Hyalangium gracile: one gene and its partner. Each later gene encodes a partner of the first gene's protein in a complex. Links are inferred from orthologs where the notes say so. Each region holds a gene or a part of one and is shown on either strand. Other genes may lie near its edges.

Evidence for each region. The genes of interacting proteins can lie anywhere in the genome.
Region 2: the proteins of KY572_RS26785 (region 1) and lpdA are in contact, whole or in part, in a crystal structure (PDB 1EBD), measured with the Geobacillus stearothermophilus proteins. The link is inferred for Hyalangium gracile from one-to-one orthologs. Residues at the interface, in WP_033016211.1 of Geobacillus stearothermophilus: Ile130, Ala131, Met132, Pro133, Arg136, Arg140, Glu141, Asn155, Arg157; in WP_049624544.1 of Geobacillus stearothermophilus: Pro340, Ser341, Asp344, Tyr345, Arg403, Asp406, Val408, Glu431, Ala432, Gly433, Asp438.

What each region holds. Positions count from the first base shown.
Region 1 is NZ_JAHXBG010000014.1:24,513-28,524, forward strand. The notes cover bases 522-3,371. They hold KY572_RS26785 (pyruvate dehydrogenase complex dihydrolipoamide acetyltransferase), read right to left. Parts: upstream 2,832-3,371; coding sequence 1,212-2,831; downstream 522-1,211. Other genes in these bases: KY572_RS26775 (DUF2795 domain-containing protein), read right to left, coding at 524-793; KY572_RS26780 (hypothetical protein), read left to right, coding at 959-1,156; KY572_RS26790 (pyruvate dehydrogenase complex E1 component subunit beta), read right to left, coding at 2,837-3,371. Outside these bases: KY572_RS26770 (sensor histidine kinase), read right to left, coding at 1-358; more of KY572_RS26790, read right to left, coding at 3,372-3,823; pdhA (pyruvate dehydrogenase (acetyl-transferring) E1 component subunit alpha), read right to left, coding at 3,869-4,012.
Region 2 is NZ_JAHXBG010000005.1:52,129-56,214, reverse strand. The notes cover bases 400-3,323. They hold lpdA (dihydrolipoyl dehydrogenase), read left to right. Parts: upstream 400-1,124; coding sequence 1,125-2,522; downstream 2,523-3,323. Other genes in these bases: KY572_RS11320 (sugar ABC transporter substrate-binding protein), read left to right, coding at 2,772-3,323; KY572_RS11330 (hypothetical protein), read right to left, coding at 400-1,052. Outside these bases: more of KY572_RS11330, read right to left, coding at 1-399; more of KY572_RS11320, read left to right, coding at 3,324-3,767; KY572_RS11315 (hybrid sensor histidine kinase/response regulator), read left to right, coding at 3,785-4,086. UniProt on the Escherichia coli protein: Lipoamide dehydrogenase is a component of the glycine cleavage system as well as of the alpha-ketoacid dehydrogenase complexes.

The DNA of each region.
Region 1 (4,012 bases):
GCGCGGCCAGCATCTCCGCGCGATCCCACGGCTTGACGAAGTAGCGCGTCACCTGGCCGCGGTTGACGGCGTCCACCACCGCCTGCAGGTCCGCGTAGGCGGTGACGAGCATGCGCTTGGCGTCGGGCGCCAGCGTGCGGGCGCGCTCCAGCAGCTCCACGCCGCTCATGCCCGGCATGCGCTGATCGGAGATGACGACGCCGATCTCTCCGCGCCGCTGCTCCAGCAGGGCCAGCGCCTCGTTGGGCGAGGAGCAGCGGAAGATGCGGAAGCGCTGGCCGAAGTTGGCGTCGAACACCCGGAGGTTCAGGGCGTCGTCGTCACAGTAGAGGACTGCGGGAAGATCGTACGGGCTCATGAAGGGGATCCAGGCCGAGGAGGGAGGCGTCCTGGAATGACCCCAGGATAACGCCACCCGCCGCCACCGCATCTTCATCCCGAGCAAAGCCGCTCAGAGAGCGAGCGCACTCGTGACGCACCGCGTCTCAAGACCTGCATACCCTGTCGGGTTCGCGCGGAGTTCCTATCTCGCGCGAGCCCTGTCCTGCGCTTCTCCCTCGAGGGCGAACTCCACCGCGTCGAGCGAGCGGAACTCTCCGCGAGGCAGGCCGCTCAACAAGGTGAGGACCTCCGCCGGAGCGGCGTTTTCCCGAGCCACACGGCTCAGCTGCTCCATGGAGAGCGGGTAGACCGCGCCCTGGAGCGCCTGCCGCAGCAGGGATGCGAGCGAGAGAGGCGGCTTCGCACGTGCCTCCGGCCCACCATCGCCGAGGGTGGACCGGGCTCGTGTCATGTCGTCGTTCATTTGAGGAGAAGTTAAGCAGGCGACGGGGACATTGCGGGCTTTTTTCATCGTCCGCTGAGCGAGCAAGAAGCCAGGCGCCCTCCTGCTCAGCCTATGGCTACCTCCACCTCCACACCTCACCGTATCTCCACGGACACGAAGAGGAGGCAGAGGATGGAGAAGAAGGACAAGGGCTACGTGGAGCACATCGAGCACGCGCAGGACACCCGGCCGGAGCCGTGGCCCGGCATCCAGGGCCGCTCGAAGGAGCACGAGGAGGAGCTGCCCACCGGCACCCCGCGCGAGGCGCAGGCCGAAGTCACCGAGGCCCAGCGCCGGCTCGAGCAGGACATGGACGAGGAGAAGGAGTGAGTCTCCCGGCCTCGCCCTCGTTCATCGGGGGCGAGGCCTGGGGCTCGCGAGGCGACTAGAACAGCAGCCGCATCGGGTGCTCGAGCAGCGTCTTGAACTCGCGCAGGTACTCCGCGCCGATGGCACCGTCGATCACCCGGTGATCGCACGAGAGCGTCACCGTGAGGATCTTCCGCGCGACGATCTGTCCGTCGCGCACCACCGCCTTGTCCGCCACCGAGCCCACCGCGAGGATGGACGCCTGCGGCGGGTTGATGACGGCGACGAACTGGTCGATGCCGTACATGCCCAGGTTGGACACCGTGAGCGAGCCGCCCGTGTACTCGTCCGGCTTGAGGGCCCGCTTGCGCGCGCGCTCGGCCAGCTCGCGGGACTCGGCGGAGATGGCCGCCAGCCCCTTCTGATCCGCGTCCCGGATGATGGGCGTGATGAGCCCCTCCTCCAGCGCCACGGCGATGCCCACGTCCGCCGTCGCGTACTGCAGGATGTGATCGCCCTGCAGCGACACGTTGATCTTCGGGTAGCGCCGCAGCGCGATGGCCGCCGCCTTCACGATGATGTCGTTGACGGAGACCTTGGACTCCAGCGCCTTGGCCTCCTCGCGGATCTTCATCGCCGCGTCCATCTCCACGTCCACCGTCAGGTAGAAGTGGGGCACGCCCGGCTTCACCTCCGTCATGCGCTGGGCGATCACCCGGCGCATCGACGAGATGGGCACCGACTGGGGCTCGGGCCTGACACCCGCCCGGGCCGCCGCCGCAGGAGCCTTCGCGGGCTTCTGGGCCGCGGGCGGCCCCTTGGCCAGCGCCGCCTCGATGTCGCGCTTCACCACGCGGCCGAGCGGACCGGAGCCCTGCAGCGCCGAGAGATCCAGGCCTCGGTCCCGCGCCATCCGCTTCGCCAGCGGGCTGGCACGGACACGGCCTCCAGCGGGCGCGGCGGCCTTGGGAGCCTCCGCCTTCGGAGCGGAAGGAGCCGGCGCCGGAGCAGCGGCCTTGGGAGCCTCCGCCTTCGGAGCGGAAGGAGCCGGCGCGGGAGCCGCCTTGCCTGCCTTGCCGGCGATGTACGCGATGGGAGCCCCCACCGTCGCCACCTGGCCCTCGCCCACGACGATCTTCGACAGCGTGCCGTCGTCGTAGGCCTCGATCTCGAGGTTGGACTTGTCCGTCTCCACCTCGGCGATGGGCTCACCGGAGGAGACCTTGTCCCCCTCCTTCTTGAGCCACTTGACGATCTTCCCCTCCTTCATGGTCGGGGAGAGCGAGGGCATGGGGATGGCGATCCCCTCCCCTCCTCCCGCGGCCGGAGCGGCGGCGGGAGCCGGAGCGGGCGCGGCGGCCTTCGGAGCCTCGGCCTTCGGAGCCTCGGCCTTCGGAGCCTCGGCCTTCGGAGCGGAGGGAGCCGGCGCGGCGGCCTTGCCGGCCTGGACCTTCTCCCCCTTGGCGCCGATATGGGCGATGGGAGCGCCCACCTGGGCCATCTCTCCCTCGCCGACGACGATCTCCAGCAGGACGCCGTCGTCGTAGGCCTCGATCTCGAGGTTGGACTTGTCGGTCTCGACCTCGGCGATCGCTTCACCGGACGAGACCTTGTCCCCTACCTTCTTCAGCCACTTGATGATCTTGCCCTCCTTCATGGTCGGGGAGAGCGAAGGCATCGGGATGGGCGTGGACATACGGCTCAGGCTCCCTCGCGGTAGAGGACCTTCTTCACGGCGTCGATGATCTTGGGCGCGTCCGGCTGGGTCGCGTTCTCCAGGTTGGCCGCGTAGGACATGTTCACGTCGAGCCCCGTCACGCGCACCACCGGCGCGTCCAGGTCGTCGAACGCCTTGGACTGGATGATGTCCACCACCGAGGCGCCCACACCCGCCAGCGCCCAGCCCTCCTCCACGATGACGACGCGGTTCGTCTTGCGCACCGTGGCCAGGATGGCCTCCTCGTCGAGCGGCCGCAGCGTGCGCAGGTCCAGGATCTCCACCGAGATGCCCTCCTGCTCCAGCTGCTTCGCGGCCTCCTCGCAGAAGTAGTACATGCGGCTCCACGTGATGATGGAGACGTCCTTGCCCTCGCGCTTCACGTCCGCCTTGCCGATGGGGACGACGTGCTCACCCTCGGGCACCTCGCCCTTGATGGCATAGAGCCGCTCGCCCTCGAACATGATGACGGGGTTCTCGTCGCGGATGGCCGACTTGAGCATGCCCTTGGCGTCCGCGGGCGTGGCCGGCGCGATCACCTTCAGGCCCGGGAAGTGGGCGTAGTTGGCCTCGAGCGCCTGGCTGTGCTGGCTGGAGAGCCGGCCGCCCGCGCCACCCGGGCCGCGAAACACGATGGGGCAGCGCAGCTGGCCGCCGGACATGTGCCGCAGCTTGGCCGCGTTGTTGACGATCTGGTCCATCGCCAGGATGGCGAAGTTCCACGTCATCATCTCCACCACCGGACGCAGGCCCACCATCGCCGCGCCCACGCCCAGGCCCGCGAAGCCCAGCTCGGAGATGGGCGCGTCGATGATGCGCGCGCTCCCGAACCTGTCCAGCAGCCCCAGCGACACCTTGAACGCGCCGTTGTAGCGGCCCACTTCCTCACCAATCAGGAAGACGTTGGCGTCGCGCTCCATCTCCTCGGCGAGCGCCTGGTTCAGCGCCTCGCGGTACATCAACTCGGCCATGATTTTGGCTCCGACTCTCTCAGTAAAGGGTTGCGAGGCGGCTCGCTAGCGAGCCAGACCGGCCTTCTTGTCCTCTCGCTCGGCGTGCTCGCGAGGCTCCAGATCCCACGTCACCTTCAGCTCCTGGCCGGAGGGGTACGAGGGCCACTTCACCTTCATGCCCAGCACGCGCTCGCGCGGGCGCACGTC
Region 2 (4,086 bases), on another replicon or contig:
TGGCACACGGTGGGGTTCACGAAGAACGTGTCGCGCTCCTGATCCTCCATGCCCACCCCCGGTGGCAGCCGGACGATGGCGCGCAGGCTCCCCGCTCCCTTCGCCCGGACGCGCAGCGAAGTGAGCTGCTTCAGCGGTGGCTCGAACTGGCCCCGCAGCGCGCCGTCCGCCTCCCACCGGGGCGTCCGCCCGTTGCCCAGGTCCACCCCGGACCTCTCCTTCCCATCGAACGCGTGGCTGCCGGCCTCCGCCCCCGTTATCTGCGCGGGAGTCATGGGCGTGGGCGAGCCAGCCGGGGCCGTCGCCAGTCCGGTCAGCTCGCCGGCCTGCGCCCCCTGGTGCACCACGGCGGCGCTCACCACGGCCGCGGGCAGGTGTCCCGCCCCCGCGCACCTCGGAGCCAGCGCGCTCAGCAGCGGCCGAAGCGGCTCCTGGAACTTCCCTCCCGTCGTCGCCGCCGGCACCAGGGCCAGACGCACCAGGGCCGCGCACGCCGCCGGGGTGCCAGGGCCCGCGTTCTCCAGGTACCAGAGCGCCTCGGCCGTGTCCCGGGTGTGGCCCGTGGACCCCTCCATCAGCACCCGGGCGACGCCGCCCGCGCAGGCATTCGTCTCGGCGGGGCACCGCTGGCACAGCGCCTTCAGCAGCCCTCGGGCCGGCGTGTCGCCCGCCGCCATCGGAGCCCGGACGGCCAGGGCGGCGCCCAGCTCGCAGGCCCGCACGGGGGGCTCCAGGCAGGCCTCCAGCTTCCGCTGGGCCTCTGCCAGGGCGGCGGCATCCTCCGGGTTGCGCACCACCGCGTCCAACGTCCGGTCGAGCGTGACGCAGGCGGGCGAAGCCGAGGAGGAGGGGCCCCCGCCGGGGGCGGGCGCTTTGGGAGCCCCCTTGGGAGGGCCCGAGGGAGGTACCACGTCCACCTGCATTCCCGGCCCGGGGGAGGGGGGCTCCCCAGCCTCCTTGGGCTGCTTGGAATGGGTGGCCCAGTACAGGCGCGCGAAGACGATCAACGCCAGGACCATCAGCAGAAGCGTTCGGAGCGGAAAGCGGCGCAATGCAAACTCCTTGATTCCCACCGTGTGCGGGGGTTATCAGCCCCCCGCGCGTTCTACTCAACGGAGGCGAGTGTGGCTGAGACGTTCGACGTGGTGATCATCGGTTCTGGCCCTGGCGGCTACGTGGGAGCCATCCGGGCGGCCCAGCTCGGCCTGAAGACGGCCCTCATCGAGAAGGACAAGCGGCTGGGCGGCACCTGCCTCCACCGTGGGTGCATCCCCACCAAGTCCCTGCTGTGGACGGCGGCCCTGTACCACCACATCCACGAGGCGGCCGACTTCGGCATCGACGTGACCAACCCCACCATCAACTGGGCCAACGCCCAGAAGCACAAGGAGAAGGTGGTCACCAAGGGTGCCAACGGCATCGACTTCCTCATGAAGAAGAACAAGATCACGGTCGTCAAGGGCCATGGTCGCATCGCCGGCAAGGGCAAGGTGGAGGTCACCGCCGAGGATGGCTCCAAGCAGACCCTGGAGACCAAGAACATCATCATCGCCACCGGCTCGGTGCCCAAGTCGCTTCCCAACGTCCAGGTGGACCACAAGCGGGTGCTGAACAGTGACTCCATCCTCCTGGTCGACCGCATCCCCAAGAGCCTGATCGTCATCGGCGCGGGCGCGGTGGGCTGCGAGTTCGCCTCCGTCTTCAACCACGTGGGCAGCCAGGTCGCCATCGTCGAGTACATGCCCAACCTGCTGCCCATCGAGGACATCGACGCCTCCAAGGAGCTGGAGCGGCACTTCAAGCGCCGCAAGATCGATCTGCACACCGGCGCCAAGGTGGAGAAGGTGGAGCACACCGCCACCGGCGTGAAGGTGACCATGTCCGTGGGCAGCGAGACCAAGACGATCGAGGCCGAGCTGCTCCTGTCCGCCGTGGGCCGCGCCCCCGTCACCGAGGACATCGGCCTGAAGCACACCAGCATCCAGACGGACCGTGGCTTCATCAAGGTGGACTCGATGATGCGCACCTCCGAGCCCAACGTGTACGCCATTGGCGACGTGATCCCCACGGCCATGCTGGCGCACGTGGCCAGCGCCGAGTGCGTGCTCGCCGTGGAGCACATCGCCGGGAAGAACCCCCAGCCCATCAACTACGATCACGTCCCGTCCGCCACGTACTGCTACCCCGAGGTGGCCTCGGTGGGCCTCACCGAGAAGAAGGCCAAGGAGCGCGGCTACGACGTGAAGGCGGCCGTCTTCCCCTTCAGCGCCGTCACCAAGGCCTCCATCTCCAACGAGGGCATCGGGATGATCAAGGTCGTCTCCGACAAGAAGTACGACGAGGTGCTGGGCGTGCACCTGGTGGGCCCGCACGCCACCGAGCTCCTCGCCGAGGCCTGCGTCGCCCTGCGCCTGGAGATCACCACCGAGGAGCTCGCGCACACCATGCACGCGCACCCCACGCTCTCCGAGATCATGAAGGAAGGCGCCGAGGCGACGCTGGGTCACCCGATCCACATCTGATGCAAAATCCAACGGCGCGCCTCCCCGATGTGGAATGCCACGGGGTTGCCCGCGCTGTGAGTGGGGGCGCCCGCACGGACGGTCGCAGCCACTCTCGAGCCTGGAAGCCCTGGGAACCTCTCAGGCTTCCAGGCTTTTTCATTGGGGGCTCGGGCGCCTCCGAGCCAGGGCTCCCCGGAGCTGGGGGTTGCGTGTACGATCCTTGCAACCGAACGCTGAGTCCTTCTGCGCTGGTCGGGAGACACCCCCATGCACGTCGTGCGATTCGCTTCGGTCCTCGTGATGCTCCTGCTGCTGGGAGCCTGCAGTGAAGGTGGCAAGGTCTCCGTGGCGGGCGTCACCGAGCCCGCGAAGGCCGCCGCGGGAAGTCGCTCCGACACGACCCCGGAGCGCAAGAAGATCGCCCTGGTGATGAAGACGCTCACCAACCCCTTCTTCATCGACATGGAGAAGGGGGCGCGGCGCGCGGAGAAGGAGCTGGGCATCGAGCTGCTCGTGAAGACGGCCTCCCAGGAGACCTCGATCGAGCAGCAGATCCAGATCGTCGAGGAGCTGATCCGCATGAAGGTAGATGCCATCGCGATCGCCCCGGGGGACTCGGTGCGCCTGGTGCCCGTGCTGAAGAGCGCGCAGGAGGCCGGCATCCGCATCGTCAACATCGACAACCGGCTGGAGCCGGAGACCATGAAGAAGCTGGGGCTGGCCCACGTCCCCTTCATCAGCGTGGACAACGAGAAGGCGGCCTACGAGTCGGCGCGCATCATCGCCCAGGGCGTCCAGAAGCCCACCCAGGCCGCCATCCTCGAGGGCATCCGCAGCGCCGACAACGCGCGCCAGCGCAAGGCCGGTGCCGAGCGCGCCTTCAAGGAGAACCCGCTCATCAAGGTGGTGGCCACGGAGACGGCCAACTGGAAGATCGACGAGGGCTACGAGGTGACGCGCCACCTCTTCTCCGTCCATCCGGACATCGGCCTGCTGTTCTGCGCCAACGACATGATGGCGCTGGGCGCGCTCAAGTACATCAAGGAGTCCGGCCGCCAGGGCGTGAAGGTGGCCGCCTATGACGCGCTGGAGGACGCGCGAGAGGCCGTGAAGTCCGGGCGGATGGCGGTCACCGTCGATCAGCAGGCCGCCGAGCAGGGCTACCAGGGAATCCTCCTGGCGCGCCGCGCGATCGATGGCGAGCCCTTGCCCGAGCTCGTCCTCGTCGAGACGCGTCTGGTGATGGCAGAGAAGCTGCGGTAGTCCCAGACAGGTGGCCCTTGGCGCTCCGATCCTCCATCACGATCAAGCTGATTGGCTACCTGCTGGCGGTGAGCGTGGCGCCGCTGCTGGTCTTCGGCGTCACCTCCTACGAGATGGCGCGCTCCGCCATCGTCAGCCTCGCCAGCGACTACAACGCCCGGCTGCTGAGCAACCAGCGCGACTACCTGATCCTCCAGTCCGAGCAGGTGGAGAGCCTGGCCACCAACATCGCCGGCGTGGAGGAGATCGGCAACGCGCTGGCCGGCGCGGACGCGCCCTCCGAGGATGATGGGGGCTACTCCTCGCTCGTCACCCAGGC